One region of the Exiguobacterium sp. UBA6282 genome, then DNA from elsewhere that is predicted to be linked to it. Evidence: predicted binding sites of a transcription regulator. Region 1 holds the regulator's gene; each other region holds the start of a gene.
What was found. Region 1 encodes Rex, which represses fermentation and respiration genes when NADH is low (regulators of the CRP and FNR family bind a similar motif). Its sites were predicted from a motif close to TTGTGAAATATTTCACAA; they were not measured.
Positions count from the first base shown of each region.

Region 2: a site for Rex is predicted at 2,506-2,523, ahead of B2751_RS14005 (formate/nitrite transporter family protein). Genes of this name have one in related genera too.
Region 3: a site for Rex is predicted at 3,238-3,255, ahead of pflB (formate C-acetyltransferase). Genes of this name have one in related genera too.
Region 4: a site for Rex is predicted at 3,195-3,212, ahead of cydD (thiol reductant ABC exporter subunit CydD). Genes of this name have one in related genera too.

Region 1 covers NZ_DJUM01000013.1:4,270-12,315, forward strand. The annotation lists gene B2751_RS03090 (haloacid dehalogenase type II) at 1-594, opposite strand, end outside; gene B2751_RS03095 (flavodoxin) at 664-1,119, opposite strand; gene B2751_RS03100 (winged helix-turn-helix transcriptional regulator) at 1,226-1,546, opposite strand; gene B2751_RS03105 (DoxX family protein) at 1,730-2,128, shown strand; gene B2751_RS03110 (flavin reductase family protein) at 2,148-2,741, shown strand; gene B2751_RS03115 (hypothetical protein) at 2,872-3,294, opposite strand; gene B2751_RS03120 (ATP-binding cassette domain-containing protein) at 3,294-5,195, opposite strand; gene B2751_RS03125 (redox-sensing transcriptional repressor Rex) at 5,363-6,022, shown strand; gene B2751_RS03130 (twin-arginine translocase TatA/TatE family subunit) at 6,022-6,219, shown strand; gene tatC (twin-arginine translocase subunit TatC) at 6,227-7,006, shown strand; tRNA gene B2751_RS03140 (tRNA-Ala) at 7,111-7,186, shown strand; gene B2751_RS03145 (S8 family serine peptidase) at 7,409-8,046, shown strand, end outside.
Region 2 covers NZ_DJUM01000054.1:31,117-39,162, forward strand. The annotation lists gene B2751_RS13990 (CHASE3 domain-containing protein) at 1-553, opposite strand, end outside; gene B2751_RS13995 (YitT family protein) at 755-1,621, opposite strand; gene B2751_RS14000 (hypothetical protein) at 1,758-2,360, shown strand; gene B2751_RS14005 (formate/nitrite transporter family protein) at 2,544-3,380, shown strand; gene B2751_RS14010 (YkvA family protein) at 3,416-3,835, opposite strand; gene B2751_RS14015 (aminopeptidase) at 3,934-5,157, shown strand; gene murB (UDP-N-acetylmuramate dehydrogenase) at 5,213-6,127, opposite strand; gene B2751_RS14025 (GNAT family N-acetyltransferase) at 6,373-6,888, shown strand; gene B2751_RS14030 (GNAT family N-acetyltransferase) at 6,903-7,388, shown strand; gene B2751_RS14035 (hypothetical protein) at 7,418-7,777, shown strand; gene B2751_RS14040 (hypothetical protein) at 7,891-8,046, shown strand, end outside.
Region 3 covers NZ_DJUM01000054.1:88,071-96,116, reverse strand. The annotation lists gene B2751_RS14315 (GGDEF domain-containing protein) at 1-677, shown strand, start outside; gene B2751_RS14310 (hypothetical protein) at 732-1,376, opposite strand; gene B2751_RS14305 (DEAD/DEAH box helicase) at 1,373-2,545, opposite strand; gene B2751_RS14300 (hypothetical protein) at 2,574-3,002, opposite strand; gene pflB (formate C-acetyltransferase) at 3,342-5,591, shown strand; gene pflA (pyruvate formate-lyase-activating protein) at 5,626-6,345, shown strand; gene abc-f (ribosomal protection-like ABC-F family protein) at 6,620-8,046, shown strand, end outside.
Region 4 covers NZ_DJUM01000057.1:20,330-28,375, reverse strand. The annotation lists gene cydC (thiol reductant ABC exporter subunit CydC) at 1-1,432, opposite strand, end outside; gene cydD (thiol reductant ABC exporter subunit CydD) at 1,429-3,159, opposite strand; gene B2751_RS15095 (Rrf2 family transcriptional regulator) at 3,368-3,850, shown strand; gene B2751_RS15090 (nuclear transport factor 2 family protein) at 3,873-4,241, shown strand; gene B2751_RS15085 (hypothetical protein) at 4,514-4,681, opposite strand; gene ypfJ (KPN_02809 family neutral zinc metallopeptidase) at 4,765-5,607, opposite strand; gene B2751_RS15075 (glycosyltransferase family 4 protein) at 5,801-6,919, shown strand; gene B2751_RS15070 (peroxiredoxin-like family protein) at 6,980-7,639, opposite strand; gene B2751_RS15065 (YcjF family protein) at 7,680-8,046, opposite strand, start outside.

The sequences.
Region 1 (8,046 bases):
GACCGGAAGTCCGTTTCGATTGATCCATGCCGTTTTGAAGCCGAAACTCTTTGCCCCGGTGATGTCCCAACCGTTCGAGGACATGAAGAGGATCTCCTCGCGTTTTAAACCGAGTGTGTTCAACGCATGCATATAAGAAGCAGGTGCTGGTTTATAGTGTTTGATGTCATCAACACTGACGAGATGTTCGAACCGATCGGCTAAACCTGACTGTTCGATCAACGGATCGAGCATATCATGGGAACCATTCGAGAAGACGACCAAACGCTTATGCGCCATCGTCTCGAGAACAGAGCTAACTTCTGGGTACACATCAAGTGTCAGGTACGTCTCCATTAAAGTCGTGATTTGTTCCTCGGTCACATGGAGCTTCAGTTCGAGTAACGTATAGCGGAGGGCATCTTGTGTCACTTGGCTGAACGGCACATATTGTCCGTTTAATTGTCGGAGGAAAGAGTACTCCAGTTGTTTCTCTCGCCAGCGTTTACTGATCGCTTCTCCGTGTCCCGGATACAGCTCCTCTGCTTGCTCTTTGACGGAATGGACATCGAATAATGTACCGTAGACGTCAAAGACGAGTGCTTGAATCGTCATAAAAACATTCATCTCACTTTCATAGAGTCTGTTTTAAGAATTCCCTTACATGACGGATTCAAACGATACTTATGAATGCACCTGCTGCAAAAAGCGATGAAACGTCTGTGCGAACGCGCGACAAGCGGCTTGTTTCTCCGGTGTGTTCGGATCAAACTCAATCTTCAAGCCATCCGTGACGATGGTCGCCCCAGCTTCTTTTAATGCGTCTTCAATCAAATCAACGGCTGCGCAGTACTTCGGATAATCAAGATCACCCGAGCCAAAAGCAGCAGCCGGCATCCCGTCTAAAAATTGTTCCCGTAGCTCCTCGACGAAATCTTCTGCTTCATACGGTAAATCACCGTCTCCCCATGTATATGAGCCGAGTAATAGACCATCAAAACGTGATAGATCCTCCCCGACGAATTGATCCAGTTCTGTGATCGTCACGTTGACATCGTGTTGCTCGAGCTCACGTTGAATGATCGAGACGATATCTTCCGTATTACCGGACATGCTGACGAATCCAATTGCAATCTGCATGCATGTTCCTCCTTTCGCTGTACTTCCTTACTTTAATTGATAATGATTATCAATGTCAAAAGATCATATAAAAAAACACCTTCCGAAGAAGATGCTTTTTCATACATTAGTCTTGTAGTTCGGCCCATTCCTCAATGGAACGAATGACCGGTTCGAGTTGACGCCCTTTGTCGGTCAAACTGTATTGAATCTTAATCGGACGATCGGGAATGACAGTCCGGATGACGATGCCTTCCGCTTCGAGCTCCTTCATACGTTCCGTGAGCATACGACCTGATAATTCGGGGATGGCATCTTGAATCTCATTGAAACGACATGTCTTCGTCAACAAGTGACGTAAAATCAGACCTGTCCATTTCTTACCTAAGATTTCAAAGGCATGTTCGACTTTGGGACAAAGAGCCGGTTGGATTGCGACTTCTTCCATCAGCACTCATCCTTTCTATAGTTGTAGTATACCCGCTTCTGCTAAAAAAATCGAATCATTTTACTTAATGTAACAAAAAGAACTAAAACAAATCTATTTACTTTTAGTAAGTGATAAGATATAGTCTGTTTATCGAGTTACTTAAAGTAACTTAAAAACATTAGGTAAAAGGAGAAGAGAGAAATGATGGATACAGGACTTTTAATCATTCGTTTAATCATCGGTTTAACATTTGCTGCACACGGTACACAAAAATTATTTGGTTGGTTTGGTGGACACGGCATCGCTGGAACAGGCGGTTGGTTCGAATCAATTGGCATGAAGCCAGGAAAAGCACTCGCGATTACAGCGGGTCTTGCTGAATTAATCGGTGGATTATTGTTTGCAGGCGGGGTATTCCTCTGGATCGCTGCAATCCTCATCATCGGTTCGATGCTTGTCGCGATCGTTAAAGTACACGGTGCGAATGGTTACTGGGTGACGCAGAACGGGTACGAATACAACATGGCATTGATCGTTATCGCCCTTGGAGTGGCGATGATCGGTGCTGGAGACTATTCACTCGCTGCACTCATCGGGTGAGGAAAAAGGTGGGTCATTCATGAAGTTCGAGGCATCAACGCTTAGCGCAAAAGACAATTATAAATTACTGATCGGAAGCATCATTCCGCGTCCGATTGCCTTCGTGACGACGCTAGGGGAAGACGGGACGGTCAACGCCGCCCCCTTTTCCTTCTTTACGGTCGCATCAAGTAGTCCGCCACAACTGGTGATTGCCGTACAACGGACGGATCAGGGACAAAAGGATACGGCACGTAATATCCTAGCAAAACAAAGCTATGTCATCCATATCGTCAGCGAAGAAATCGTCGACGCAGTCAATGAGACGGCTGCGCCACTCGCTTACGGTGAAAGTGAACTCGAACGGACGGATTTAACGCTCGTCGATAGCGATGCAATCGACGTGCCCGGAATCGCGGAAGCGAAAATCCGGTTCGAGATGCGCTTAACGCAACACGTCGAGCTAGAAGGTGCCGATCTTTTGATCGGGGAAGTACTGCGCTATCACGTCGCGGATGAACTCGTAGAGTCGTTCCGGATTGACGCAGCAGGATTGAAGGCTGTCGCTCGTTTAGCAGGGAATGATTATGCGACGATCGGGAAGACGTTTACGATTGCCCGACCGACAAAATGATAGTAGTGTGAATGCTTGATTCATCGTACGATTCGTTTTGATTCAAACAAAAGGAGTGGAGATACCGGTCTAGCTACCGGAATCTCCACTCCTTTTTCTCATGTCGTTCATCTGATTCATCGATCGGACTTCAAGGTTGCGAATCGATTTCGTTTGAAGAGGCTTCAAGACCATGACGTTTACTGTACTGATAGCCATCGAGCAAATAAAAGACGATTGCGAGTGCCCAAATGCCGACACAGCTGATCAAGAAAGCGGTGAGCGGTGAGACACTACCGTAATACGATAGGATCAACGGGTCAGTGAGTTCGACGAATAGCTGTGTCGTCAGGAGCGTACAGCATAATCCCGAGAGTAAACTGACGAAAAGACCGCTCCATGTCTGGATGACGAGACCAATCATACAAGAAATCAGGAGAAACAAAGGAAGCGCGGCATTAAAAGCATCCGGCCGGATGAAGGTCGACACGTAGTCCGCATACATCGGTACGAAATAAAGGATGCCGGATAGCAGTCCTTGAATCAGGTTGATGAAAAAGCTTTTCGTTCGCATCAGTGTTGGTTCTCCCATCGTTCCATCAATTCGAGTAGATCGACATCGATCTGGTCCCGTTCCGCAGATAACGCTGTCGCTTTTGGAATATCATTAAAGACTTCCGGTTCGCAAAGCAACTGTTCGATTTCCGCTGAACGCTGTTCGAGCCGTTCAATATCTTGTTCGAGTTGTTCGATTTGCTGACGGCGTTTTTTTTCTTCTTTCTGTGCTTCTTTGTCGATCGTCTTCGATGCCGTGACTTTTGCCGCTTTTGCCTCTTCGGCTTCAAGGCGAGCGATTTCTTCTTGTTCGGCCTTCTTCTCTGTGTAGTACGAATAATCGCCGAGGTATTCTGTCACACCAGCTTCACTCATCTCGATGACGCGTGTCGCGATCCGATCGATGAAGTAGCGGTCATGGGAGACGAAGAGTAGCGTACCTTCATAGTCGACGAGAGCGTTCTCAAGGACCATCTTCGAATCAAGATCCAAGTGGTTCGTTGGCTCGTCAAGGATGAGGACGTTCGTCTTCCGGAGTTTCAGTTTTGCGAGCGCGAGACGTCCGCGTTCGCCACCAGACAATTCATGAACGATTTTGAAGACATCGTCGCCGCTGAACAGGAATTGTCCGAGCACAGAACGGACTTCTTGTTCGCGCATCAGTGGCCATTCGTTCCAAATCTCATCGATGACACGGTTCCGGTCATTGAGTTCCGCTTGCTCTTGATCGTAATACCCGATCGAGACGCCGGTGCCGAAACGGAAATCACCGAAGAGAGGACGTAAACGACCGACGAGGACTTTTAAGAGCGTCGACTTCCCGATTCCGTTCGGTCCGACGAGTGCCAGTGATTCGCCGCGTTGCAAGCGGAACGTGATGTCTTTTGAGACAGCTTCTTCGTAACCGATCGCCAGTTGATTGACTTGAAGAACGTCATTCCCGCTCTGTTTTTCGATTGGGAAGGAGAGGACCGTACTGCGTTCATCTCCATCTGGTCGATCGAGCCGGTCGACCTTCTCGAGCCGTTTTCGAACGCTTTGAGCACGCTTTGTCGTCGTCGCCCGAGCGATGTTTCGTTGAATGAAGTCCTGCATCTTTGCGATTTCTTCTTGCTGCTGTTCGAACTGTTTCATTTCTTGATCGTACAATGCCGCTTTTTGCTCGAGGTACTTCGTATAGTTCCCCGTGAACTTACGACAGACATTACGAGAGAGCTCATAGACGACATTGACGACTTGATCGAGGAAGTACCGATCGTGCGAGACGATCAGAACGGCACCACGATAACCACCGAGGTAACTTTCAAGCCAAGCAAGCGTATCGATATCCAGGTGGTTTGTCGGCTCATCGAGAATGAGAAGCTCTGGTGCTTGCAGGAGCATCTTCGCTAAGGCGAGCCGTGTCCGTTGACCCCCGGACAATGTCTGGATCCGGCGTGAGTAATCGTCTGGATAAAAGCGCATGCCATGCAGGACGGAGCGAATATTCGCTTCAAACTGATAACCACCTGCTTCTGAGAAGTCGTGTTGCGCTTGATCGTACGTCTTCAGAAGTCGATCGTAAGCGACCGGGTCGTTCAAAATGTGCTCCATGCCCATCTCGATTTCCATCCGGCGCAGTGTCCGTTCTTGTTCTTGCAGATGTTCAAAGACGGTCAGCATCTCGTTCCAGATCGTCTCATTCGATTCGAGACCACTGTCTTGCGCGAGATAGCCGATTTTGACATCTTTACCTTTCATGATATCGCCCGAGTCATGACTGAGTTCACCAGCGATGATTTTGAGCAAGGTTGATTTACCGGCACCATTTCGACCGACGAGCGCAATTCGGTCGCGTTCCTGTACTTCTAGTTTGATATTTTCTAAAATCGGCTCGACGCCGAATGATTTCGAGAGTTGGTTGACTTGTAAGAGTATCATTTCCATCCATCCTTCCACCCTTTAGTCTATCACGAACAAAAGCGCGAGGTCCTGCGGAATATATTATTTGTGACTCTATGTGAAGTGGTTTACAATCAAGGAGAGTAGAAAGCTTTTTGCAAAGATTTGGGTGCCACGATGGATGTGGCCGAAGGGGGAACTGCAGGATGAATGGACCAGACACAAAAATTCCACAAGCGACAGCAAAACGGTTGCCGCTATATTATCGTTTCATCCAAAGTTTATACAATTCAGGTAAGCTCCGCGTCTCTTCTGCTGAGTTAAGCGAGGCGGTGAAGGTTGATTCAGCAACGATTCGTCGCGACTTTTCCTACTTTGGGGCACTAGGGAAGAAGGGGTATGGATATAACGTTCAACATCTCTTAACGTTTTTCCGGAAAACCTTGAATCAAGATGAGGTGACGAATGTTGCCTTGATCGGGGTCGGTCATCTCGGAACAGCGTTTGCAAATTATAACTTTTTAAAGAATAATAGTACTCGGATAGTCGTTGCGTTTGATGCGGACGAAGAGAAGGTCGGAACAACGACGCATGACGTTCCAATCTATCATGTTTCGGACATGAAAGAACAAATCGAAGCGAATCAGGTCGATGTCGCCATCTTGACGGTTCCATCCCAGTTCGCACAGTCAGTAGCGGATGAGTTAGTCGAGTATGGTGTGACAGGCATTCTGAACTTTACGCCTGCACGGTTGAACGTGCCAGCGAGCGTTCGGGTTCATCACATCGATTTATCGATCGAGTTGCAGTCGTTAGTTTATTTCATGAAGCATTATTCGCAATCAGCTGAAGGAGTGAAATCATAATGGAAAACCTTATCCCGCTCACGTTAGGTATCGGACCTGCGAGTATCGGATTAATCGCTGTCGTCGCGTTGATCATCTTCGGACCGAAGAAGTTACCGGAATTCGGTCGTGCTGCCGGTCAAACATTGAAAGAGTTCAAGAATGCCACGAACGGCATCATGGACGACGATAAAAAGGACGAACCGAAAGAGAAGTGATTGAATCATGACGGTTGATCAAGAACAAAGCATGACGTCGCACCTAGACGAACTGCGTAAGCGGATTGTCTGGTCGCTCCTCATCGTCGTCGTCCTGTTCGCTGTCGCATTTCCGCTCGTCCGACCGCTCGTCCGTTTTCTGCAAGCGGACTTAAAAGAGCTCGGTATCGGATTAAATGCCTTCAACGTCGCCGATCCTTTAATGTTGTATTTGAATCTTGCGTTCATCATCGCGCTGATTTTAGCGTCACCGTTCTGGATGTATCAACTGTGGGCATTCGTCCGACCAGGGCTTTATGAAAAGGAACAAAAAGCAACATTGACATATATTCCAGTCATCTTCTTTCTATTTTTGGCTGGTGTAGCCTTCTCGTATTTCTGGTTGCTTCCTTTCTTGCTCGAAGTCTCAACGGATCTCGGGAAAGAATTGGGGATCGAGCAAGTCATCGGGGTCGAAAACTACTTCAGTTTCTTGATCCGGTTGACGATGCCGTTTGGTCTTCTCTTCCAATTGCCGGTCGTGACGATGTTCCTGACACGTCTTGGTCTTGTGACGCCATATTTCATGCGAAAGAATCGGAAATATGCGTATTTCGCGCTGTTCGTCGTTGCGGCATTGATCGCACCGCCGGACGTGACGTCACACTTGATGATCTCAGTGCCGTTGTTCGTTCTCTATGAAATCAGTATCTTGATTTCTGCGCGGACGTATAAAAAGGTCTTGATCCTCGAGCAACAGGCAGAGCTTGAACGACAGGCGGATTTGATGCGTGAATTGAATAAATGAATCGTGAATTCCTTCCAGCAATTTCGGGAGGAATTCTTTTTTATGAAAGCGTTATGTTTATATTGATAAAGCAGTTAGCGATGCGTATACTAAAGATAATTCATGGGGGCTTAGCTCAGCTGGGAGAGCGTTTGGCTGGCAGCCAAAAGGTCGTCGGTTCGATCCCGATAGTCTCCACCAAGTGCATACGTTCAACTCCTCGAGTGCTCGAGGAGTTTTTTTATGTTCCCAGTTAAATTCCTTCCAAATATAAAATGTCACCAAAAAGAAATAAATTAAAAAAATAGACAAATATAAATTGTTTATTTCCATTAACTTCATTAAACTAAAAATACAGAATTTTCTTTAAACTGTTTTATTAGTATTACTACTATGGTTTTACAGAAAAGGGGAAACGAACGCATGAAGAAGAAGATTGCACTTATGGCAGCCGTCTTAATGACGTCTTCCAATCTAGTCAGTGCGCAAGGTGCACTGTCCTCGCAAGACAAAGCGACGGGTCAAAAACCGCAGGCGCTCTCACTGAAGAAATCGGGGCAAGAAAAGAACTACAAACAATCGGATAAAGTCCGAGTCGTCATTGAGATGGAACAAAAACCGGCGATTCAAATCGCCCAAGCTCAAAACAAGCGGTATAGCACATTGAGTAATGCCGAAAAGGAATCGATCAAGGATCGACTCGTCAGCGTCCAAAAATCAGTCAAGTCAGCTATCGCTAAAAAGGCGATTCCTGTTACATATAAAGAAAGCTTCACAACCGTCATCAACGGATTCAGTGGTGAAGTGAAGTTCGGTGACATCGAAGATATCAAACAACTCGACGGAGTCAAAAGTGTACATATCGCGCACGAATATGCGCGCCCAACCGTCGATAAAGGTGCCAAGCCAGACATGCTGTACAGCAAGGACATGGTCAATGCGAAGGAAACGTGGCAGGACTATGGCTTCAAAGGGGAAGGAACCGTCGTCGCGGTCATCGATACGGGAATTGATCCATCGCACAAGGACATGGTCTTGAGTCCAGAGACAAAGGTGGATTT
Region 2 (8,046 bases), on a different contig from region 1:
TAGAGAGACTGAGACACATCCATTTATATGTAGCGACTAAAGTATCTGATTGTTGTAATTTTGCTTGAAGTGTCTTATACAAATCATCTTTCACACGAGATAAGTCCTCGAGAATCGTTTGTGTCGTTTGCGTCGTTTGTTTGGCAAGGCGCTTTGCTGCCGTTGGACTCTGACGCTCATAGACGACGAATACTCGTTCAATCTCGGACTCCCAGACATTATTGCGACGTAGTAAATCCTTGATTGCTCCTGGCGTGGTCGACGATTGATTTAGACTGTTTCGTAAATCATGAATTTTAGAAGTAGAAAAGTAATACTGTTCGAGATAACGACTATCTTCATACAATAAAAGACCACGCACCGCATTGGCACGATCTCGGTTATGTTCAACCAACTGGTCCACTTGATTGATTAACGGTATGTCATGATCCTTCATTTGCTCTGTTATCGTTGCAATCGTCCGATAACCAGATAGGGCGTAAATGATTGGGATAGAAGCAAATAAACTGATCAAAAGGATCAGCAGAATACGCTGACGCCAAAGTGAGTGCATGCAATCATTCCTTTAAATAAATAGACATGTCATAAGCTTAACTACTATCGCAAAAAAAGTGAAGCCTGTCCATTTTTTGAATAGGGAGAAGAAAGTAAAAAAATCAGTATTCCTAATAAAAAAGCAGGAAAGCTGGTGCAATACGAGAAGCTGTTTTAAAGTAAACGAAATAGAAAAAGCACAGCTAGGCTGCGCTTGAGTTTAAAACGAATACGAATGTTCCTTATAATTCCCAAAAACAGTATGGATTTCTGAGAACGTAACGAACGCGTTAGGTTCGACAGAAGAAACGATTTCTTGCAAACGGACGATTTCATTATTTTGAACGACGACATAGACCATTTTCTTCGTTCGGTTGGAGTATCCTCCCCGTGCATCAAGGATCGTCACACCACGACCAAGTTCTTTTGTGATGACTTCATTTATTTCATCCGCCTTTTCGCAAATAATGATACATTGCTTAGAAGCGGAATAAAAACTGTAAACCGTTTGAAGAGCTTTGGCGCGAACGAAGCTCATGATAAGAGCATACATAACGTGTTTCAAATCGAAGACCCACCATACCAAGATATAGATGACAAGATCTTGCATCAGAAATATGCGAGGAAGTGGCCAATTATGAAAACGAGCAAAGAAAAACTTTCCAAGAATATCGAGTCCACCTGTCGATGCGCCACCAAAGAAAATCAATGCCATTGCAAGACCAGAGACTAGACCGGCAAAGATGGAGGCAACAAGCGGATCATTCAACGACTCGGGAACGATCTGAGTCGGAATCCAGTCGATTAAAAAAGAAGAGGCAACGACAATGATGCCAGATAAGAACATGAATCGCTTTCGTAAGAAACGGAAACCTAAAAGGAAAAGGGGAATGTTTAAGAGCAATTGGGTTAATCCGATTGGAGTGTGGAAAAGCTCTTGAATGACAAGCGTGATCCCCATGATACCACCTGATCCGATATCATTTGGAGATAGTAGTAAGCTGATGTACAGGGAATACAGCAACGTACCTATGATTAAAAAACTGATTTTTTCAACTCTCTTTTTCTGTGGGTGTGTTGTAGTCATGGCATTATGATGAGTGACCTCATGCTCCTCCTTATGTGAGTATCTGCCTGCAAGAGTACGCCCATATGCATAAAATTTCAACCCTTCTTATGAAAAAAGATGAAAAAGGGTAAGTTTTTTTAGGAAGGTGATGAAAATGAAGAAAACATTCTTGATTATAGGCTGTATTTGTTTAGGCGTATTGGTGGGGATTCGTCTTTTTCAACAACCAGACGAAGAAAACCAACGATCTATTTGGCATGATGGTGATCTCGTAGCGAGACAAGTCGGTGCTTCCATGATGAATACGGTAGCTGTTCGCCAATTAGCTGAACAACTCCCGTTTTCATCAGAATTAAAACAGGTAGATGTCGAAGGAGAGTCGTTACGGCTCGCTTATGACGTCACAGGCAAAGAACGGCGTGCTTGGATTGGGACCGATACTGGTACATTACAAATGAATCAGGATTTCTTGAACGCTCGCTTATCAAAAGTACTTATGCATCATACGCTCGTTTTATTTTCGACGATTCCTGACTTGACCAATCTTGAAATTCACTATACCGATCCCTATTCGAAAGCTAATTTTAAGATAGATCGTAGCGCGTTCGACATCTATACACCATCTGACATCGAACGCGCTACATCATCGTCTGGACGTTTTAATCGTGTCGTCATCGATGGATATGTGCTTGATGCCTCCAGACGACAAACCTTTTTCGAGCGTTTCGCATCAGGATTTTCAATTCAAACTAATTAATTGTATAAAGCAAGAAAAGGCATTTTTCACAATCTCGACACAATGATATCGTTTACATCTCGTTCTTTTATGAAAACGATAAAACAGGTCGATTCAAGACTTGAACATCTCTTAAGATGGAAGTATCATAATAAATGAATAAACATTGTGAAGTGTTGAACAAAAGAAAGAGAGGTTTCTACAATGAACGAGGTAGAAGCATTAGAAGGATTACGGAATAAAGCAATCAAGTCGACACGTATGCTACAACTGCGTCCTCTCGAATACTTAGTTCGTGCCATGTTAGCGGGGATATTCATTGGATTTGCAATCATTTTTACCTTAAAAGCAATTAATGGGCTGTATATGGCAGAATCACCTGTCGCGACACTTGTCGGTGGATTGACGTTCGGAGTGGCACTCGTCTTGATCGTTTATGGCGGTGCAGAACTGTTTACAGGGAATACGATGTATTTCACGACGGCAACGATGCGCGGCTATACAACGAAGATGGATACGATGAAAGTCTGGTTGATTTGTCTGATCGGAAATGGTCTTGGAGGATTAGCATTCGCACTACTCTTCTCTCAAACAGGTATCTTACAGGAACTTGGAATGAACAATTGGTTGTTTGCTGTATCGGAAACAAAAATTCATCATTCGACGTGGGAAATCTTTACTCGGGCAATCTTCTGTAACTGGATGGTCTGTTTAGCAATTTTCATTCCGAAGAACATGAAGAATGAGTTAGCGCAAATCATGATGATGATGGTACTTGTCGCAGTCTTCTTCGCATCAGGATTTGATCATGTCATCGCAAATATGGCATTGTTCTCTATCGCATTAATCGTGCCACATCCGGATACGATTACGTTTGCAGGAGCCATGCACAATCTTTTACCGGCTTTAGCTGGGAATATCATCGGTGGAGCAGTCTTCATGGGAATGATTTATACGTGGTTGAATAAAGAAAAACTAGAAATAGATGAATCACGTCAATCTACGGCACCGGTTCATATCGCTTCTAAACAAAATGCATAATGAAAAAGCAGCTGTCGCGACAGCTGCTTTTTCATTCATTCCATATGTTGAAAGCGATCAACATCTGCGGCGAGTTCTTCGTAAATCGTCTCGACGATTTGTGCGTCATCAAAGAGTCCGAGGACGTTATCGTCCGGTAAGGCGTCAACAGGAGACGTAAAGTACAGAACTGCCGTTAGCAATAATTGTTCTTGCTCTGCATGCATCTCGAATTTTTTCTGATAGAGGGCACGAAGCATTTCGAGTAGTTGTTTTAATTGGAAATAAAGGACGAGTTCTGCCTCGCGTTCGATATCAGAACTTTCCGTAGACGCGATATCTTGTGTTAGATGTGCGAGTCCGATTTCTGCTCGAATCAACAATTCTTGTTGTGCTTTTTCATCACCGACGAGATCGAGTGCCTGTCGGTGAAAATACGTATAAGCTGATTTAAAATCTCCGGGTGTGAATTCCATGATGATGCCTCCTTCTCTTCTCTTTCTAGTTTCGCCTTATTTCTTGCAAAATTGCAACTATTTCGTGAAAATAAAGATACAAGAAAGGGGATTACATAATGCCGACACAAGCAGAATTACAACAGTACGCGTCTTTAGCAGTGCGTACCGGGATCAATCTACAGCCAGGACAACAACTTGAGGTGCGAGCGGGAATCGAGAATTTACCACTTGTTCGCGAAATCACACGTGTAGCATATGAAGTAGGTGCTACGCAAGTATATGTACAATGGTCAGATGATGAGATGACGAAAATCCGTTATTTTGATGCACCAGAAGACTCGTTTGATACATTCCCGGATTGGTTAAAAGCACGTTACGATCAGCTTGCAGAAGAAAAAACAGCATTCTTATCGGTCGTCAGCGAAGATCCAGATTTATTAAATGGTGTTGATTCAAGTCGAATCGCGCGTGCGAATAAAGCAGCTGGTATTGCTCTCGCCAATTGGCGAAAGTTCGTCATGAGTGACAATGTCAGCTGGTGTGTCGTAGCAGCACCTTCTGAAAGCTGGGCGAAGAAAGTATTCCCTGATGCAGAGGAACCGATTGAGGAACTGTGGGCAGCTATTTTGAAGGCAACACGTGCTGATCAAGCGGATCCGGTTGCTGCATGGGCGGATCATGATCATAATCTGCGTTCAAAAGCGAAATTCCTGACAGAGAAGAAATACAAAACATTGCATTATACAGCGCCAGGAACAGAGTTATCAATTGAATTACCAGAACGTCACGTTTGGTTAGGTGGCGGTGGTCCGAATGCAGATGGTGTTGATTTTATCGCGAATCTGCCGACTGAAGAAGTGTTCACATTACCGAAGAAGACAGGTGTTAACGGTCATGTCTCGAGTACGAAACCACTCAGCTACAGTGGTAACTTGATTGATGAATTTACTCTTTGGTTCGAGGACGGAAAAATCGTCAAAGCGGAAGCGAAACAGGGGCAAGAAGCATTGGATGATTTAATTTCCCTCGATGAAGGTGCCCGGTATCTCGGAGAAGTCGCGCTTGTACCACATCGTTCTCCGATTTCTGATTCAGGTATTTTATTCTACAATACGTTGTTTGATGAGAATGCTTCGTGCCACTTAGCGATTGGTCGTGCGTACTCGACGTGTCTTGAAAATGGTCCCAGTCTTTCAGCGGAAGAACTAGAAGCACAAGGTGCGAACGACTCGATGACGCATGTCGACTTCATGATTGGATCCGCGGATCTATCAATTGAGGGAGAACTTGCAGACGGGACGCGTGAATCAGTCATGCGTGACGGAAACTGGTCGATCTAAACGAATAAAAAGGTGAGTCCGAATACTGGGCTCACCTTTTCTGATTAGATTATTATCATGCTTCTTCCCCAATGATTTTTACTTCTGTCTCAAGTAAAATACCGAATTTTTCTTGGACGGTTTCTTGTACATGGCGAATGAGTGCAATGTAGTCAGATGCTGATGCGTTTTCGACGTTGACGATAAAACCGGCGTGTTTCTTTGATACTTCAGCACCACCGATGCGTGTTCCTTGGAGTTCACTATCTTGAATCAATTTACCCGCAAAATAGCCTTCTGGACGTTTGAAGACACTACCACAAGAAGGATATTCGAGAGGCTGCTTTGTTTCTCTTTTATGCGTTAGATCATCCATGACTTCCTTGATCAATGCTGGATCACCCTCCGTCAAAGCAAATCGTCCTTCGAGAATGATGTATTCTTTCTTTGAGAAACAACTCGTCCGGTATCCCAGTTCGAGTTCATCATGCGAAATGTTCAACAGATCCCCTTGTCGTGTCAAAACAGTGGCGCTATGAAGGCAATCTTTGACTTCTCCACCGTAGGCGCCCGCATTCATGATCAACGCGCCACCAATCGTTCCCGGAATCCCGCAAGCGAATTCAAGACCACTCAGTTGATGCGCATACGCAACACGAGACGCCTCGATGATTGCTGCGCCACTTTGAGCGACGAGTTCATGTCCTTCGACCGAAATGTCGGTTAACTTTTCAAACGAAAGAACGATACCGCGAATACCGCCATCACGTACGACGAGATTCGATCCGTTCCCGAGCAATGTCAAAGGGATGCCTCGTTCGTAAGCATATCTTACGACAAAAGCCGTTTCTTCATAAGACGTTGGGATGATGAAGAGATCAGCGATTCCTCCCATTTTTGTATACGTATGATATTTTAAAGGTTCATTGATCAGTACAGATTCTTTTGAAATGCCTTCATATAGCCCTGTCATTACTTGTTCAGTCATCATGGTCTCAGTCCTTTTCATAAATTCCTATCCAGCGCTTATGCGCTCAAAATATATTTTAACATTAATTGTGCAGTCGTTGTTCAACATACTGTTCCCAAAATACCGACTTATGCCGGGAATTGCAAGCACTAGGGAGTGAATGTCATCGATTAGTAATGAAAAACATCGCACAGGTAGAATAATAGGGAAGAGGAATGAAGGGAAAAGAACTCGGGAAAAGAAACATATAGAAGGAGGCGATGAGGATGGAAAGTGAACGATTATGGATGCGACCATTCGAAGAAGCGGATTTCAGCTTTTACAAGTCACTTGTTCAAAATGAGCAAGTCATGCGCTATATCAATGGTGGCGTTGCTCTGAGTGAAGATGAGGCACGAGAATGGTTCGATCGACAATTGGAACGATACTCGGATGAACGACAAACTGGTTTTTTGCTGTTATTCAAAAAAGAAACGAATGAACCAATCGGTTTCGCTGGATTATTGATGCAGGAAGTGGATGGAAAAGAAGAATTAGAAGTCGGTTATTGGCTCGAACCGAAGCACTGGAAAGTCGGTTATGGTCGTGAAGCAGCGAAACGTCTAATGATGGAAGCGTTTAATCGAGGGCATGATCGAATCATCTCGATCATTCATCCCGATAATCGTTCTTCTCAAAATGTCGCTCGCGCAAACGGTCTGAACTGGGAAAAAGATACGATTTTTAAAGACATTCCGGTCACGATATATGCTGGACAATTATCACGACTTTGTCGTAACTAAAGAGGAGAGTTTTTATGTACGCATTTGCATTTGAGTCTTTTCATCACATGACACCCGATACGTTATATGCATTGTTGAAATTACGAATGGATATTTTCGTCGTTGAGCAGGAGTGTGCATATCCGGAACTAGATGATCAAGATCAACAAGCCACACACCTGATCGTACGTAACGAAAGCGGTCAAATCGTTGGATGTCTTCGGATATACAACCATCCGACAAAAGGATTAGCGATTGGCCGGGTTGCCGTTCATCGTACTCACCGATCAGTTGGATTGGCAAAACAAATGATGGAGAAAGCGATGGATTATTTGCAGGAAAAAGCTACGATCTACTTACAAGCGCAAGCGCACTTAGAAGGGTTTTACGGGTCATTTGGTTTCGAAACTGTATCCGAACCTTATTTAGAGGATGATATTCCACATGTAGATATGCAGTTTTACGCAAAGGATTCTAAAAAAGACTTCACGTCGTCGAAGGATAAACCGATGAATAAGTAGAATGAACTTTTCTCGGAGGTGGATCAGTCATGAAGAAAGTGCTGGTCATTTGCGCGCTTAGTTTAATCGGTATCCTCTCTTTAGGAGTCGGTATTTCGTATGCTCAATTGCAAGGGAATTACCGTGATTCTGAGCAAGAATTGATGACGATTTTAGAGCGACAACATGATTTATCGGCTTCCTCCTTTCTTGAAGTGCATGCCTCCTTTTCTTTACAGCATCGGCAAATCATACACGTCCGCCTTCGTGGCGAGCCTGCCATCACATACGAATTCATCCAACCAAAGGATGAAATCGAATATTATGGTTCTGTCGGAACAAGTGTTGAAAAGACAGGGAAGCACGATGACGTCTTTCGAAATGCTCATCTAAAAGTCGGGGAAAAATAAAAAAATGGAGGATCTTCCGGAAACAACGGAAGATCCTCCATTTTTTGCTTTTAAGACGATCGGATATTGCGTACACTACGAAGAGATACTGGAATGAGGAGGTCGAGGGAATTATGTGGAAACCCTTTACGAAAAATCAATCAATTGCTCCGGCGTTGCAAGCCTTTCGGGAACTTGACGTTGAGATGTTTCGGACGCACGTTGCTCAACTGAACGATGCGGAACAACGTGCCTTACAATTCATTAAACGATCGCTAGAGCAGGATTCA
Region 3 (8,046 bases), on a different contig from region 1:
TGACGATTGAACATGTTCCTCGTACGATGCGTCATTTGTTAGAAATGCTCGAAACGAACGTTGATGAGTATGAGGATGAACAAAGTCGACGCTATGAAATCATTGATATTCCGATTCAAATTGCCGCTACCTCGATGGGACGATTCACGATTTTACATGATGTCACGGAAAGCAAAATTCGTCAAAAGAGAATCGAATACCATGCCTATCATGATGCTTTGACTAATATCGGAAACCGTCGTTCCTTAGAACGAGATTTCTCAAATCGACTCTCCGATAAGAATTATCTTGCCTTAGTCGATTTAGATGGATTTAAGCAAGTCAATGATACGTATGGTCACGAGGCAGGAGATTATGTATTAATTGAAGTTGCGAAGCGATTGAGCGAACATACAAGTTCTTCGGAATCCGTGTATCGCCTCGGTGGAGATGAATTCGCGATCCTTTTACAAGCCGATGATGAACTCTCCTTACGCCGAAAATGTAAATCCTTTTTACAATTTTTAAGACGTCCCTATGTCTACAAAGGACAATCTTTATTCGTTTCCGCAAGCATCGGAGTGACAGCGTGTCATGAGGCCGATCTTGAAACATGTTTAAAGCAAGCCGATCTTGCCATGTATCGCGTGAAACATCGGGATAAGAATGATGTCGCTTTATATCGAGCGGACCCATGAAAAAAACCTAGGACATATGACTTTTTGTAGTCAACGTGTCCTAGGTTTTTTGAGTTATTCTTCTGGTCTTGGTGCAATGTTACCTTCTTCGATATCGAGGAGCAAGTCGATTAATTCCGCACAAAACTCTGGATATTGACGAAGTAACGCGTCTTCTCCCACTTCATCCACAAAGTCCGTCAACAAAGCGAGGACTTCTGGTACTAATGCGCGCGCTACCTTCATGTAGGCAATCGCAAAGCGCCACTTACCAGAAATATAGAGCAGTTTCCCAATCAACAGATCCCCCGGTTCGACTTCAATCTCAGCCAAATCCGTTTGATACGTCTGTTTCGACATTAAATCAACAACACCATCTGCATCGACTTGAAACAGCGACGGCATCGGGTCAGCTAATCCACGCAAGGCGCGATAGAGACTAGGTGATAGCTCGTCTTTTATCTGCTCGAGAAAACGACCGTGCGGTGTTTTTCCTTGATCATCCGTTTCATAGAAGATCGCCCAGTCAACGAATAAGTCCCGGAACAATTCAGCATCTTTTAAATACCAACGTCCTTCTGTCGCAATCTCTTCAATGAAAGCGACCCAGTCCGTACTGCGTGCTGTTGCTGCTTCCTGATACATTTTCTTCAAGGCTGCATTCATTTCCGCTTCAGAAACCGTCGTCGGAAATGGAATTACTTTTCGATCGTTCTTCATTTCGATCGCCCTTTCCGGTGAGGAGTAGCCGGTCGCTTAATCGTCTGAGGAGCTGTGAATTCACGTTTCGGAATGACTTCTCCGCGGTAAATTTCCATTGGCTCCATCTCGACGCCCATTTGCTTTGCAAGTGTTTTTAAGTGTTTTAAATCTTGATCCGTGACAAGTGCAAGTACCATCCCATTTGCGTTTCCGCGTCCCGTCCGACCTGAACGGTGTACGAAATCGTCAAGCGACTCCGGTAAATCGTAATGGACGACGTGTGTGACCGCTTCGATATCAAGCCCACGCGCCGCAAGACCTGTCGTGACGAGTAAAGGAAACTCTCCCTTTTTATAAGAACGCAAGGTCTCCATCCGCTCTCGTTTTCCTTTTTCAGCGTCTAAAATCCGGTATTTCAGTGAGAATTTACTCAACTCGCCATTCAATGGTCCAAGGAATGAGCGATTGTTGATGAATGTCAGCACTTTTGATCCTTGCATGTTCGCCAGACGACGTAACAATTCCGGTTTCTGACGACGTGAAGTCTCCAAATAACCGAATGTCACTTGTGTGCTGACGGCACGCTCAACACGAATCGTCTCAGGATCATTCGCAAGCGTCCGTCCCCATTCTGCTGTCCGTTCCGGCAATGTCGCTGAGACAAATGCCAGTTGTCGATCGCGTAGCGCACTATTTGCGATTCGCGTCGCCGAGTCACTCATGCCACTTTCATAAATTTGATCCGCTTCATCTAAAACAATCAATTTCACCTTATGCATCTTCAGCTTCTTCGAATCAATCAACTCGACGAGACGTCCCGGTGTTCCGACGATGATTTGCGGCTTTTTCTTCAATCGTTCATATTGTCGCTTTAATTCAACACCACCAATGAATGCACCGGATTTGATACCACTTCCTTGAGCAAATAATTGAATGACTTGATGAATTTGCATGACGAGTTCCCGTGTTGGTGCCGTGATGACGACTTGCACGTGTGGCTCTTCCACTTCAATCTTTTCTAAAGCTGGAATGACATAAGCAAGCGTTTTCCCTGTTCCTGTCGGCGCTTCAGCTAGGACATCTTTTCCTTCGCGCAACAACGGAATCGCTTGTTCTTGAACAGGCATCAACTCTGTAAAGCGCGCCCGTTCCCATGCTTCCTGTAAAAATGGTTTTGTAAAGTTCATAACGATTTCTCCTACTCTCTTAATTCCATCATGCCGTTACGTATTCGACATGATCTCCTGATGCATCACGGTATCCCCGTAATGTCTGTGTATATTCATTTCCTGCGTCGAGCAATCGGATGTGGAACCGGACTTCTTCTTCACCAGCTTCTTCCTTTAAAATCTCGAAGCCTTGGATGACACGATCCTGTAATTCTGCAGCGAGTGCCGGATACACGGCAAGACTCGCATACGTCGCTTTTACGTCCACGGGACGGCGAACAAGCGCAATCCAGTACGATTCATCATAGCCGATAAAGTCTTCATAATCAAAATCATCTTCAAACCGAATCCAGAATCCATCACCTTCAAATTCTGTGATCATCCCAGTTCGCGTCGAACCTTCCGATCCGATTTTCAGCGAGACCCAGTCTCCCGACTGATAATCTCCTTGTTGCGTTAATGACACATACTCCATTTGGCACACCTCCACGTTCTATGTTCCCTTTTTCATTGTCAACGATACGTCCTAAAAACACAAGATACCGTAACGTGACATTCCTCACAGTTTCAACTGTGCTAGTGGATCTTTTTCAAATCAGCTCATACAGTTCCGTGAAAATCTTGATTTACCAGACTTCAACTGTTTTTTAATCTTCACTCTTTCATAGGTACAGAAATAAAGAAAGCCCGTCATATCAACGTTTGTTCACTTGTTAAAATATTCACATGAACGTAAAGGGAATCTCTACCTCCTTTTGTTACACTATTCACATAAGGAACTGATCATTAGCTCAATTTTAAAGGAGTGGTATCCATGTTATTAGAAAAAACGAGTGCCTGGGCAAACTTTACGTCTGGCGAATGGATCAAGACAATCGATGTTGCAGACTTCATCCGGCTCAATCGCACGGAATATACAGGTGATGATCACTTTTTAGTCGATCCGACGCAAGCGACGCAACGGCTTTGGCAACAAATTCTACAGTTGACGAATGAAGAACGACAACGTGGTGGTGTGTATGCCGTCGATGCCAAGACACCATCAACGATTCTCTCGCATGATGCAGGGTATCTGGATCCCTCTCTTGAAAAAATCGTCGGCTTACAGACGGATGAACCGTTCAAACGTTCAATTCATCCGAACGGCGGGATTCGGATGGTGAATGATGCCTTAGCTGCGTATGGCTTTGAAGCAGACGAGACCGTCACGAAAATTTTCAGCGATTACCGAAAAACACACAACCAAGGGGTTTTTGATGCTTATACTCCAGAGATGCGCGCCGCGCGTAAAGCCGGTATCATCACAGGATTACCAGACGCCTATGGACGTGGGCGGATCATTGGCGACTATCGTCGTGTCGCTTTGTACGGAACAGCACGTTTGATTGAAGAACGTAAGCGAGACTTGAAGGCACGTGGCGGCTTCCTCTCTGAATCGATGATCCGCGACCGCGAAGAAATGAATGAACAATTGCGCGCATTAACGGAATTGACCGAGCTTGGAACTCGCTATGGTTTTGATCTCTCCCGCCCTGCAGAAACAGCACAAGAAGCATTCCAGTGGGTCTATCTTGCTTATCTTGCTGCGATCAAAGAACAAAATGGTGCAGCTATGTCACTCGGTCGCGTCTCGACGTTCCTCGATATTTATGTCGAACGTGATCTTGCGACCGGCCGCTTGACGGAAGAAACAGCACAAGAGCTCGTCGATCATTTTGTCATGAAACTTCGGATCGTCAAATTCTTACGAACACCGGACTATAACGATCTCTTCTCTGGCGACCCGACGTGGGTAACGGAATCGATTGGCGGGATGAGTGAAGATGGTCGATCAAATGTCACGAAAAGTTCATTCCGCTTCTTACACACGCTCTCGACACTCGGTCCGGCACCTGAACCGAATCTAACTGTTCTCTGGTCCACTCAGCTTCCACGCGGATTTAAGGAATTCTGCGCGAAGATGTCGATCATATCAAGCTCGATTCAGTATGAGAACGATGATTTGATGTTGCCGGTTTATGGGGATGATTACGGCATCGCTTGTTGTGTCTCCGCGATGCGGATCGGGAAACAGATGCAGTTCTTCGGTGCTCGAGCAAACCTGGCAAAAGCATTACTCTATACGATCAATGGCGGAATGGACGAGAAGCTCAAAATCCAAGTCGCCCCAGCTACACCATTGATGCTCGATGAAGTACTCGATTACGAGACGGTCATGGCGGCTTATGATCGTCAACTCGATTGGCTCGCGGAACTGTACGTCAACACACTGAATGTCATCCACTACATGCATGATAAGTACAGCTACGAACGGATTGAAATGGCTTTACATGATCCGGAAATCTTACGGACGATGGCATGCGGCATCGCTGGTTTATCAGTCGTCGCTGATAGTCTATCCGCCATCCGTTATGCGACAGTTCGTCCAATCCGAGATGCGGATGGGGTTGCAGTTGATTTCAAGATCGAAGGCGAGTTTCCAAAGTTCGGGAATAACGATGAACGGGTCGATCAGATGGCGGTTGATCTCGTGACGCTATTCATGGAGAAAATCCGTAAACATCCAACGTATCGCAATGCGCTCCCGACACAGTCTGTCCTGACGATCACTTCAAACGTTGTCTACGGTAAAAAGACAGGAAATACACCCGACGGACGCCGTGCGGGTGAACCATTCGCACCGGGTGCTAACCCGATGCATGGACGTGATACCCGTGGTGCTGTCGCTGCTCTGACGTCTGTCGGGAAACTACCATATGAACATGCGCTCGATGGTATCTCCTACACGTTCTCGATCGTTCCAAAAGCACTTGGTAAGGAGGAAGCAACACGTATTCGCAATACGGTCGGATTACTTGACGGATATATGGGTGGTACGACTTCAAAAGGTCATCACTTGAATGTCAACGTCTTCGACCGTGAGACGTTACTTGATGCCATGGAGCATCCGGAACAGTATCCACAGTTAACGATTCGGGTTTCCGGTTATGCCGTCAACTTCATTAAACTGACGCGTGAACAACAGATTGATGTCATCAATCGTACGTTCCACGGTTCTCTCTAAAATGATGTGTAGTATGTGAAAGGAAGTGAGCAGAATGACCTATGGTATGATCCATTCCGTTGAATCATGTGGAACAGTCGATGGTCCTGGCATTCGATTCATCGTCTTTACGCAAGGATGTCCACTACGGTGTCAATACTGTCATAACGTGGATACATGGGAGTTCGGTTGCGGACAGCGTGTCTCAGCAGACGAAGTCGTAAAAGAAGCGATCAGCTATCGCTCCTTTTTCGAGGCGACGGGTGGCGGAATCACCTTCTCTGGAGGTGAACCGCTCGCTCAGCCAGAGTTCCTAGAGGCTGCTTTAACAGAAGCGAAGCGGCATGGACTGCATACGGTCATCGATACCGCGGGATCCGTCGTCCCGAAAAACATCGACGCCATTCTCGATGCGACGGATTTGGTTCTGCTCGATATCAAGCATATCGACGATGCTGCTTGTCGCGTCTTGACTGGACGAAGTAACGCCAATACACTCGCCTTCGCAAAACGCCTAGCCGAGCGAAACATTCCCGTCTGGATTCGCCACGTCCTCGTTCCAGGTATTACGATGTCGGAACATTTCCTCCGTCAGACCGGCGAGTTCATCCGGACGCTCGGAAACGTCGAGCGCGTCGAGGTACTGCCGTATCATCAACTCGGAGTCTATAAGTGGGAAAACCTTGGTCTTGCTTATCCGTTAACTGATGTGCTTCCCCCTTCACGAGAAGAAACAAACGCTGCGCAAACCCTACTTGAATCGTACTTGTGTTAACGTTTCCAATTTGTTACAATGACATCATAGATTATGAACAGGAGGTACAACACCGAAATGAAGCAATCACTCGTACACGTCGCTTGATGAATGAAATCATCTCTTTCGCAATGCAGTTGCGGATGTCTGACGCTACGAGTCTGCTCTTTTTCGGTGTGACCATCCTCTGGTCATCGCCTTCTTTGAGTTACACTCCGGCACACCATCCGCTCGCTTCGGATGGTGTGTTTTTCATTTCATCTTATCGGAAATGAACACTAAAGGAGCTGCTTTTATGCCTACTGAAACACTTACGATCCAACACCTATCGATGGACTACGACGAACGACGCCTTTTCTCGGACGTTTCTTTTCATATTCATACCGGTGAACATGTCGCCTTAATCGGTCCGAACGGCATCGGAAAAACGACACTGTTACACTTGATCGCTGATCAACTTCAACCGACTGACGGTTCGATCAAGCGTCATTACAAAAAACTCGGTCTACTATCACAACACTTTGTGGCGGGCGATCACACCGTTCTTGATGTCGTCGAACGAGCGGATGCGGTTCGTTATCAACTTCGCGCTAATGCCATAAATGGTGACTTGACGATTTATCAACAAGCAATCGATCAGGACGCCTTCTCGCTGGAAGCAGATGCAGCACGCGTCTTAAAAGAAGTCAAATTAGAGGAAGCACTCTGGACACACAAAGCATCCAGTTTAAGCGGTGGTGAACAGACGCGCCTCCAACTTGCCTGTCTGCTTCTATCACGACCTGATTTCATCATTCTCGATGAACCGACGAATCATCTGGATCAAGAGACACTCGAGTGGCTCACGGAATGGGTCAACATGTCACGGACCTCGATTCTCTATGTCTCACACGAACGATTCTTCATCGACGCAACGGCTGATGCCGTCATTGAATTATCCGAATCAGGGGCAACGCGATACAGCGGAAACTATCAGTCCTATAAAGAACAAAAGGAACATCAAGCTCTGTCGCAACAACGAGCGTACGAAAAACAAGAACGCACCCGTAAAGAGCTGACACGCATGATTCAAGGATACCGGCAATGGCATCAAAAAGCTTCGGATCAAGCGAGTGAACGCGATCCATATGCGAAAAAGAAAGCCGCTAAACACGCAACAAAGGTCAAAGCAAAAGAACAACAGCTTGAGCGCTTACTGGAGAATCGTGTTAAAAAGCCAGAGGTTGCACCGACTGTTCACGTCGCATTTGAACATGAAGCGATTCATGCGAAGCGACTCGTTTCGTTCGAACACGTCACGTTTAGATATGAGACGAAAACCATTCTAAACGATGTCTCATTTTCAATCGATCGCGGTGACCGGATTGCTGTCATTGGACCGAATGGAAGTGGGAAAACGACCTTACTGCGTCTCATTGAGGGCGAATATGCTCCTAATCAAGGGACAGTCATCCGCCATCCTCGATTAAAAACCGGCTATTTTTCACAAGCTCTTTCCCATTTACCGACATCCGGTACGTTGTTAGAGGCATTGCTCGAGTTCGGCACGATGAGTGAAACGGACGCCCGGACGTTGCTCGCCTGCTTTTTATTCCGTCGCGATGATGTTTACCGGTCGATTTCCGACGCCAGTATGGGTGAGAAATGTCGAATCGCCTTTTTACGCCTTTATTTCTCTGGTGCTCACTTGCTTATTCTCGACGAACCGACGAACTATTTGGA
Region 4 (8,046 bases), on a different contig from region 1:
AGAGCACGCGGGCAATCGCTAGCCGCTGTTTTTCTCCTCCGGATAAGTTCTCTCCTTTTTCAAACACACGATCACTCAACTCGAATGTCGTTAATCCGACATCATCGAGTGCTTGTCGCATCGCTTCGTCCGTCGTTGCTTCGTTTGCGAGAAGTAGATTATCACGAAGTGTTCCATAAAAGTAGTGATTTTGTTGCAGGACGACATTCGCGTGCTGCCAGAGTCCTTCCGGATCAACCGTCTGACTGTCCTGTCCAGCAATCGTTAATCCGTCCGTCGGATACATCCGTAACATCAATTGAAGTAACGTTGATTTCCCGGAACCACTCGCTCCGACGATCGCCGTCTTCTTACCAGCCGGAATCGAGACAGTGACGTCACGTAAGACTGGACGGGGTGCATCAGGAAACGTAAACGTCAGCGCATTCGTTTCAAAGGATGGTGCCTGATCGAGGACGAACGGAGCGTACGTCGGCTCCTCTTGCTCAGTCACGACTTCATCGAGTCGTTTCGCAGCATGGCGGCTATCTTCAAAAAAGCCGGGTAAGATCGCCATCGGTGCCGCATTTTCAAAGACGGTCAGCGATGTCATGACGAGTAAAGCGAGGAATACTCCCTCGAGTTGTCCGCTTGCGACGAGATAGGCACCCACACCGAGGACAAGCCAAGAGATGATCAACGTCACCATCGTATTTAAGGCCAGGTTCGAGACAGCGTGTAAACCATTACGTTTCTCTTCCTCGACATACCGTTTCGCGACGGCATTCAAGTCCTGTTCCTTTTGATCGAGCTGTTGGTAAATCTTCAAATCACGATAGCCTTGGAATAACTCTGTCACTTCTGTCGACAAGTCACCACGTCGAACACGGACTGAACGGGCGAAGCGTTGTTCACGATACGCGAACCATCCCGGAATCAAGAAACCGGTCAGAATTAAACCAAGCAACAGAATCCCGGCAATCGTCCATGAGAAGAAACTGACGAAAAAAATCGTACAGAAGAAAACGAGCAGTAACACGATCGGTGGATAGAGGACACGTAAGAACGTATTTTGTAGACTCTCGACATCCCCGACGATCCGCGCAAGTAAGTCACCACTGCGGTACTTACCAAAAATCCCTGGCGCAAGCGGCTCGAGACGACGGTAAAATGACGTTCGGATGTCACTAAGAATCGTAAACGTCGCCCGGTGCGAATAGTAACGTTCCGCATACCGACTGACGGCGCGCGTCAGACTCGACACTTTTTGCAGGGCGATCAAGACGGCGAGTGTCTGGATCGGTGGCAACAAGGCTGCCTTTGAAATCAGGTAACCACTTGCTGCGAATAAACCGACCGCTGTCACACCGGCGAGGACACCGAAGAAGATCGACCAGGCGATATCGCGTTTTTGATGCACCATCAACCGAAAGACTCCTAATAATTCCTTCATCGTGTTTCCTCCCCTCTCTGGACGCTACGCATCCGCGCATATTCCGAATCGCGACCAAGCAATTCATCATGGGTGCCACGATCGACGATTCGTCCGCCGTCGAGAACGACGATTTGATCCGATCGTTCAATCGTATGCAAACGGTGCGCGACAGTGATGACCGTTGCCGATTGTCCGAGTTGCTCAATCGCTTGTTGGAGCAGTCGCTCCGTTTTGACATCAAGTCCAGTCGTCGGTTCATCAAAGACGACGACGTTCGGGCGTTTCAAGAACGCTCGTGCTAACGCAACACGCTGTTTTTCGCCACCCGATAGACCGCGTCCACCTTCTCCGATCACCGTGTCGATCCCTTCAGGCAACGTCGCAATCAACTCCTCGAGCCCTGCCGCCTGCGCCGCTTCGAAAGTCTCTTCCGGCGTCGCTTGACGAAGCTCACCAATCGCGATGTTTTCTGCCAGTGTTCCGGCATACAGATACGGATGTTGAGAAATGTAGCTCAACTGACGAAACCAGCTTGTTTCCTCCACCTGACCGCGCTCGGTTCCGTCGAGTAGAATCCGTCCTTCTTGTGGATCCGCGAGTCCGGCAATCAACTGCAAGACGGTCGATTTACCGGCCCCACTGCGACCGATTAACGCTACCTTTTGATACGGCTCAATCGTAAGCCCGATATCTTGCAAGGCAAAACGTCCTTCTTGGTACGTAAAGCCGACTTCATCCAAGACGATTTGTGGTGGACGATTCATCGTGAGTTCCGATTGACCGAATGCAACAGGACGATCGTCTGCCGTCAATTCGGCTGCGATCTGTTTCGCTGCTGCCACACTACCGCGTCCCGTGTGGAAAGCAGCCCCCATCTCTTTTAAGGCAAGATAGTATTCTGGTGCCAACACGAGCATCAAGAACGCTGGGATAAAGGTGATGCTTTGAAACAGAATCAAACGCAGACTAACTTCAAGTGCAATCATTCCCATGCTGAGCATCGAGATGAACTCAAGCATCAATGACGACAAGAAGGCGAGCTTCAAGACCGTTAATGTCGCATCTCGGAAATCGAGACTGCTTTTTTCGATGACGTCACGCTGTCGTTTCGCGCGACCGAATAACTTCAAGGTCGTCAGTCCTTGTAACGTATCGAGGAACGTTCCTGAGAATGCCGTCATCTTCTCGAGTTGAGCATCGGCCCGCTTTTGCGTCATGATGCCGATGATGATGTAAAACAACGGAATGAACGGCGCCGTGATCATCATGACAAGACCCGTGATCCAGTCATAGCTGAATGCCGCAATCAAGACCATCAAGGGAACGATCGTCGTCTGGACGACTTTCGGCAAATATTGACTATAGTAGCTGTCCATCTCGTCTACTGCATCGAGCAAGACACTGACCTTCTGTCCCGCTTGCCCTTGTAGCATCATCTCGACTGAGCGACTCGTATATTTCGCAACGAGTGCTTCCCGAAGCGCCTGCTTCATGTGTGCCGATAACGTCGTACCAAGACGACCGTTCCAATACGTCACGGCGACTCGGAGCAACAACATACCGAGAACGGTGAGTAGTAACGGAATGACAGCTTCAAACGGTTGTTCTTTTAGGAAAATGCGATCGACCGTCAACACGATGCCGTATGACTGACCGACGACCGCGACCCCCATTAAGAAAGCCGCAATGATGAATTGAATGAGAATACTACGTGGAATCTGGACGATTCCTTTTAATGGATTCATATACAAACGTCCTTTCACAAAGTGTGAACGACTTTTAGTGAATATTTTCACATATCGTACATTTAGTATACCGAATCCGGAACGGGGATGCCATGCAGATGCTGTCGAAAAGGTGTGACGGTTTTGTGAGAGCATATCATTCGACAATTTTTCATCATCGAACTATTATGGATATACATTATCCACGTTTAACGAAAGGAGTCTTTCTATGCAAATGAAAACAGGAGTCGAGCAATCCGTTTATGCGATGTTGCTCTTAACCTTCCTGCCGGAGCGCGCCGTTTTGTCCGGTGAGTTCATTAGTCAGCAACTCGGTGCTTCACCGACCTATTTCCAAAAGCTCTTACGAAAACTCGTTCAGGCGGATCTGTTGTATTCCGTACCTGGTGTCAAAGGGGGCTTTCGCTTGCGACGTCCGGCAGAAGAAATTCAAATCTTCGATGTCTATCAAGCCATTGAGGGCAAACAGACATTGTACGCGTCAAGTGGTGTCTTTGAAGATTTGATGGGGATTCAGGAACAGGAGATCGGTCTGCTCTCGAATCTGATGACAGAGGCAGAAGATGCTTGGCAATCGACGTTGAAGCGCGAATCAATCGGCTCGATCCGTCAAGCAATCGATACCTCCTGTCCACCGGAACATTTAGAACGGTTGCATGCGTTAATCACAGACCGGATGATGACACTTTAATGAACAGAAAGAGGTTTTTACTATGGTATTGAATCGTTATTTCGACTTATTCGACGCGTCACGCACGGACGCACAAGCGTTCGAGGATCTCGTTTCCTTGTTTACGACAGACATCACGTTCGTTCTGAACGGACAACCAAAGCACGGCATCGACGCCTGGAAACAATTCGTCCGTCATGTGTTCACGGCGAATCAGGATATTAAGCACATGTACGCCGGCTGGGAAGAAACAACACCAGGAACGTATGAAACACGCTGGGCAGTTTGCGGAAAACGGGCAGACGGTAGCGTCTTCACGCAAGACGGAAAAGATATCGCACGTCTTAATGAAAACGGACGGATCACTTACCTGGAGAACGTTCCAGATGATCCGACGATGTTCCGTTCATAAGATTGCTTTTAAATAGCGAAAGAGGCTGACTCAAAAAAGAATGACGCGTCTTTTCACGTCCTTTCCTCAGGCGAGACACAAGCCAGTTTTCCTGCTTCATTCAAGCAGGAAAGCGGGTCTTATTTGTCTCTGGCAGCGCATAATGCGCTTTTTCCTGTAGGAGTGACGTGTGACGTGTCATTCTTTTTTTTACGAAATAAGGGTGGCAGATCATCATTCTGCCACCCTTATCTTTGTAGAGGACGACATGTGAGTCAGCCCCTTTTTGGTATTTAACGTTTCAGTACAAGCCGTTTCAATAAATAGCCCGTGATGACGAGTAACGACGCAATCGCAATATAGACCATGTAGACCAACAAGTTTGGCGCAAATCGTGACACGATGTACGTCAATACGACGACAGCCGTATACAGCAACAAAAATAGACTGATGTGCTTCAACTTCGACACTCCCCTTTGAATCCTTATCTCTTCTTTACGGAAACGACTGGAAAATGTTTCAAAAGGTATGTCTTTACTTCGTTTTATAGATTCTTCGCTTTGAATGTGTCTCCACCTTCGATCGTGCCGTTATCAAAGCCTTTTTGGAACCAACGCTCTCGTTGCGCCGATGTGCCGTGAGTGAAACTTTCCGGTACGACATATCCTTGTCCTTTCTCTTGTAACGTATCGTCCCCAACAGCATTGGCTGCTGTCAACGCTTCTTCAAGATCGCCTTCTTCGAGCAAGTTTTCTCCTTGCGCGTGATGCGCCCATACGCCGGCATAATAATCTGCCTGTAGCTCGAATCGAACGAGGTATTTATTGAACTTCTCCTCACTCATTTGCTTTCGAAGTGGCATGATCTCATCCGATTTTCCAAGTAACGTCTGGACATGATGCCCTACTTCATGCGCAATGACATACGCCATCGCAAAATCGCCCGGTGCTCCGTATTTCGTCTGCAGTTCATCATAAAAGCTTAAATCAATGTATAATTTCTGATCACCGGGACAGTAAAAGGGACCGACGGACTTCCCTGCTTGTCCGCAAGCCGAACTAACTTGATCCGTATATAAGACGAGTGTCGGTTTTTTATAGGTCTTACCATCTTCTTTAAATTCTTTCGTCCAGACTCGTTCCGTATCGGCCAAGACGACGGAGACGAAGTCCGCTGCTTCTTTTTCCTGCGCTGTTTCCTCATACGTCGTATTTTGCTGATCCCCACCGGTTAAGTCTCCGAGTAGTTCAGTTGGATTACCACCCATCAAAGTGATGACGATCAGCAGGATGATCCCGACACCACCGCCGATACCGGCGATTCCTTTCCCACCCATTCCCCGCCGGTCCTCGACGTTCGAACTCCGTTCTCTTCCCTTCCATTTCATGCGCTTTCCTCCTACCCGTTTCGTTATTGTTCTTTACCCAAAAGCTTTTATACGTAACGCTTCAGGACATCATGGATGAAACAGAAGTCTATTGATTTGATGCATTTTCTAGGAATATCCTTCTACTGTAGAGAAGATTAGTAGCAGAACCGATCTTTCGGATCAAATTTTTTCTACGCAAAGGAGGTACGACATGAAACCTCATCTACTTTTTTTATCTTGGCGTGATGCTCGACATCCACAAGCCGGAGAAGCTGAAACTTTTATTCATGAAATGTTGCGGCGTGTCAGTACTACCTACCGAGTTACCCATTTGTCTGTCTCATTCAAGGGCGGATCACCGACGGAGTATCGAGATGGTATCACTTACCTCCGTTATGGTACGACAGCTTCTCTTATTCCATATGCACTTTATTATTACTGGTCTTATGCTAAAACGATTGATTTAGTTCTGGATCATTTGAATGGGTTTCATTTCTTCACACCACTTTATGTTCCACGTCATAAACGAACTTTATTTCTTTATCAATTGATTCGTGAGCGTTGGTCGACGACACTTGTTTTTCCTTTTTCAAAGCTTGGCGAATGGACAGAGACTCGACGGTTAAGCTGGTATAAAGATAGTCATGCCTTGACTGTCAGCCCCTCTGTTGTAGATGAACTACAAAGTGCTGGTTTTACTAACAGTCATATCACGATGTTGCCGCCAGGACTTTCCTTTTCCCCGTGGTCTGAACAGGAATGGGAGTTAAAAGAACATGTTCCAACCTTTCTATATATCAACCGTCTGAACGAAAAAGAACTTCAAGATACGATTGGGGCATTCCTCATGGTCCAACGTGAGTTTCCTGAGACACGCCTCTGGCTGATTGGTATTCGTAACAGCTCTCATCTTTTGCAATACCTTACACTTCCCCTTCCTAAAGAAGTGAAGGATGCTATCACATATTACGATTCAGTCACTGAAACAGAAACGCGCCGCATGATGAGTCGTGCCACCGCTCTCCTTTTCCCTTCCATACGGGAAGGCGTAGGTTTTTCTATTATTGAAGCGGCGGCGGTCGGAACACCATCCATCGTATACGATGCTCCTGGTGTCCGAGACGCCGTTCAGTACGGCATGACAGGCTACATGGCTAAAAACAAAACACCTGGTGCACTCGCTGCCGAAATGCGAGCTTGCTTCCGAGATTCAGAGGAGTACGAAGCCATTCGCATCTCCGCTCATCATTTTGCACGGGCAATGGATTGGCAACAGACTGATCTTAAATTTCAAGAATGGCTGAGACGAGTACTTCTTGATACAAAATAAAGGGAAACTTCAAACGGTCTGACTTCTCCCAACAAGTAGAGAGAAGCCAGACCGTTTAAGTCAATCTTCATACTTTTTATTCTGTTCAAGGTTTTGGAGGATGTGTTCTGGATCAACGCGTTTCGTATAATCGGACGGCACTTCTACGAAACGAATCACACCATTCGTATCAATGATAAACGTCGCCGGTTTCGGTAACTGCCAATCCTCATTTCCATTGTGCTTCGCCACATCGAGTCCCGATGCTTTGTAAATCTCAATCAAATAAGCTGGCAAGTCGAACACCAAATCAAATTGACGGGATACATGTAAATCAACGTCACTTAAGACAGGGAAACTTAACGCATTCTTGTTTGCTGTCTGTTCAGCAAAATCAGGTGTCTCTGGACTGATCGCAACGACGGTCGCTCCCTGAGCACGAATTCGGTCGATTTCCCGTTCATACGCGCGAAGTTCGAGATTGCAGTATGGACACCAGCCACCCCTGTAGAATGTTAAGATGACAGGACCTTGCTCGAGTAATGTCTCGATCGCCACAGACTTGCCAGATACATCGGGTAACGTAAAGTGTGGAATCGTATCACCGACACCTAGACCTTTAGCGATACCAGAAGCAGCCAGCTCAGCTGTCGCTTCCGCCATCAACCGTTGTTTCTCAGCAGGTGCCTTTTGTCGGAATTCCGATTGATACTGTTTGATTTCTTCGAGTAATCGTGTCATGTGTTCTCCCCCTTTATTGCTGTATAGAATAACAGGGAGATTACTCGTTTGTCTCTTCTGACGACTCTTCTGCCTTCTTCCGGAATCGTTTGACGAACCCCATCAGTTGTTCCGGTGTTAATTCGAGCTTATTCTCATAGACATATTTTGTTCCATATCCGAGTGCAAGGGTGGCGGTCGAAGCAACGCCCGCGGCAATGACGGCACCATACCCCGGAACGAGCTTCGCCATTTGCCGAAAGGCGGTTTTTCCGGAGTTTCCGACGATCGTCACGACAAGCAACTCCTTCGCACTCTCCTTGGATAACTGTCGTTCGTACAGATTCGATAACTTGAGCATCAAGCCGATTTGAATTGAAGTCAATGGAATGATATCAGCTCCCGGGAACGGGACGGCACCAATCGCA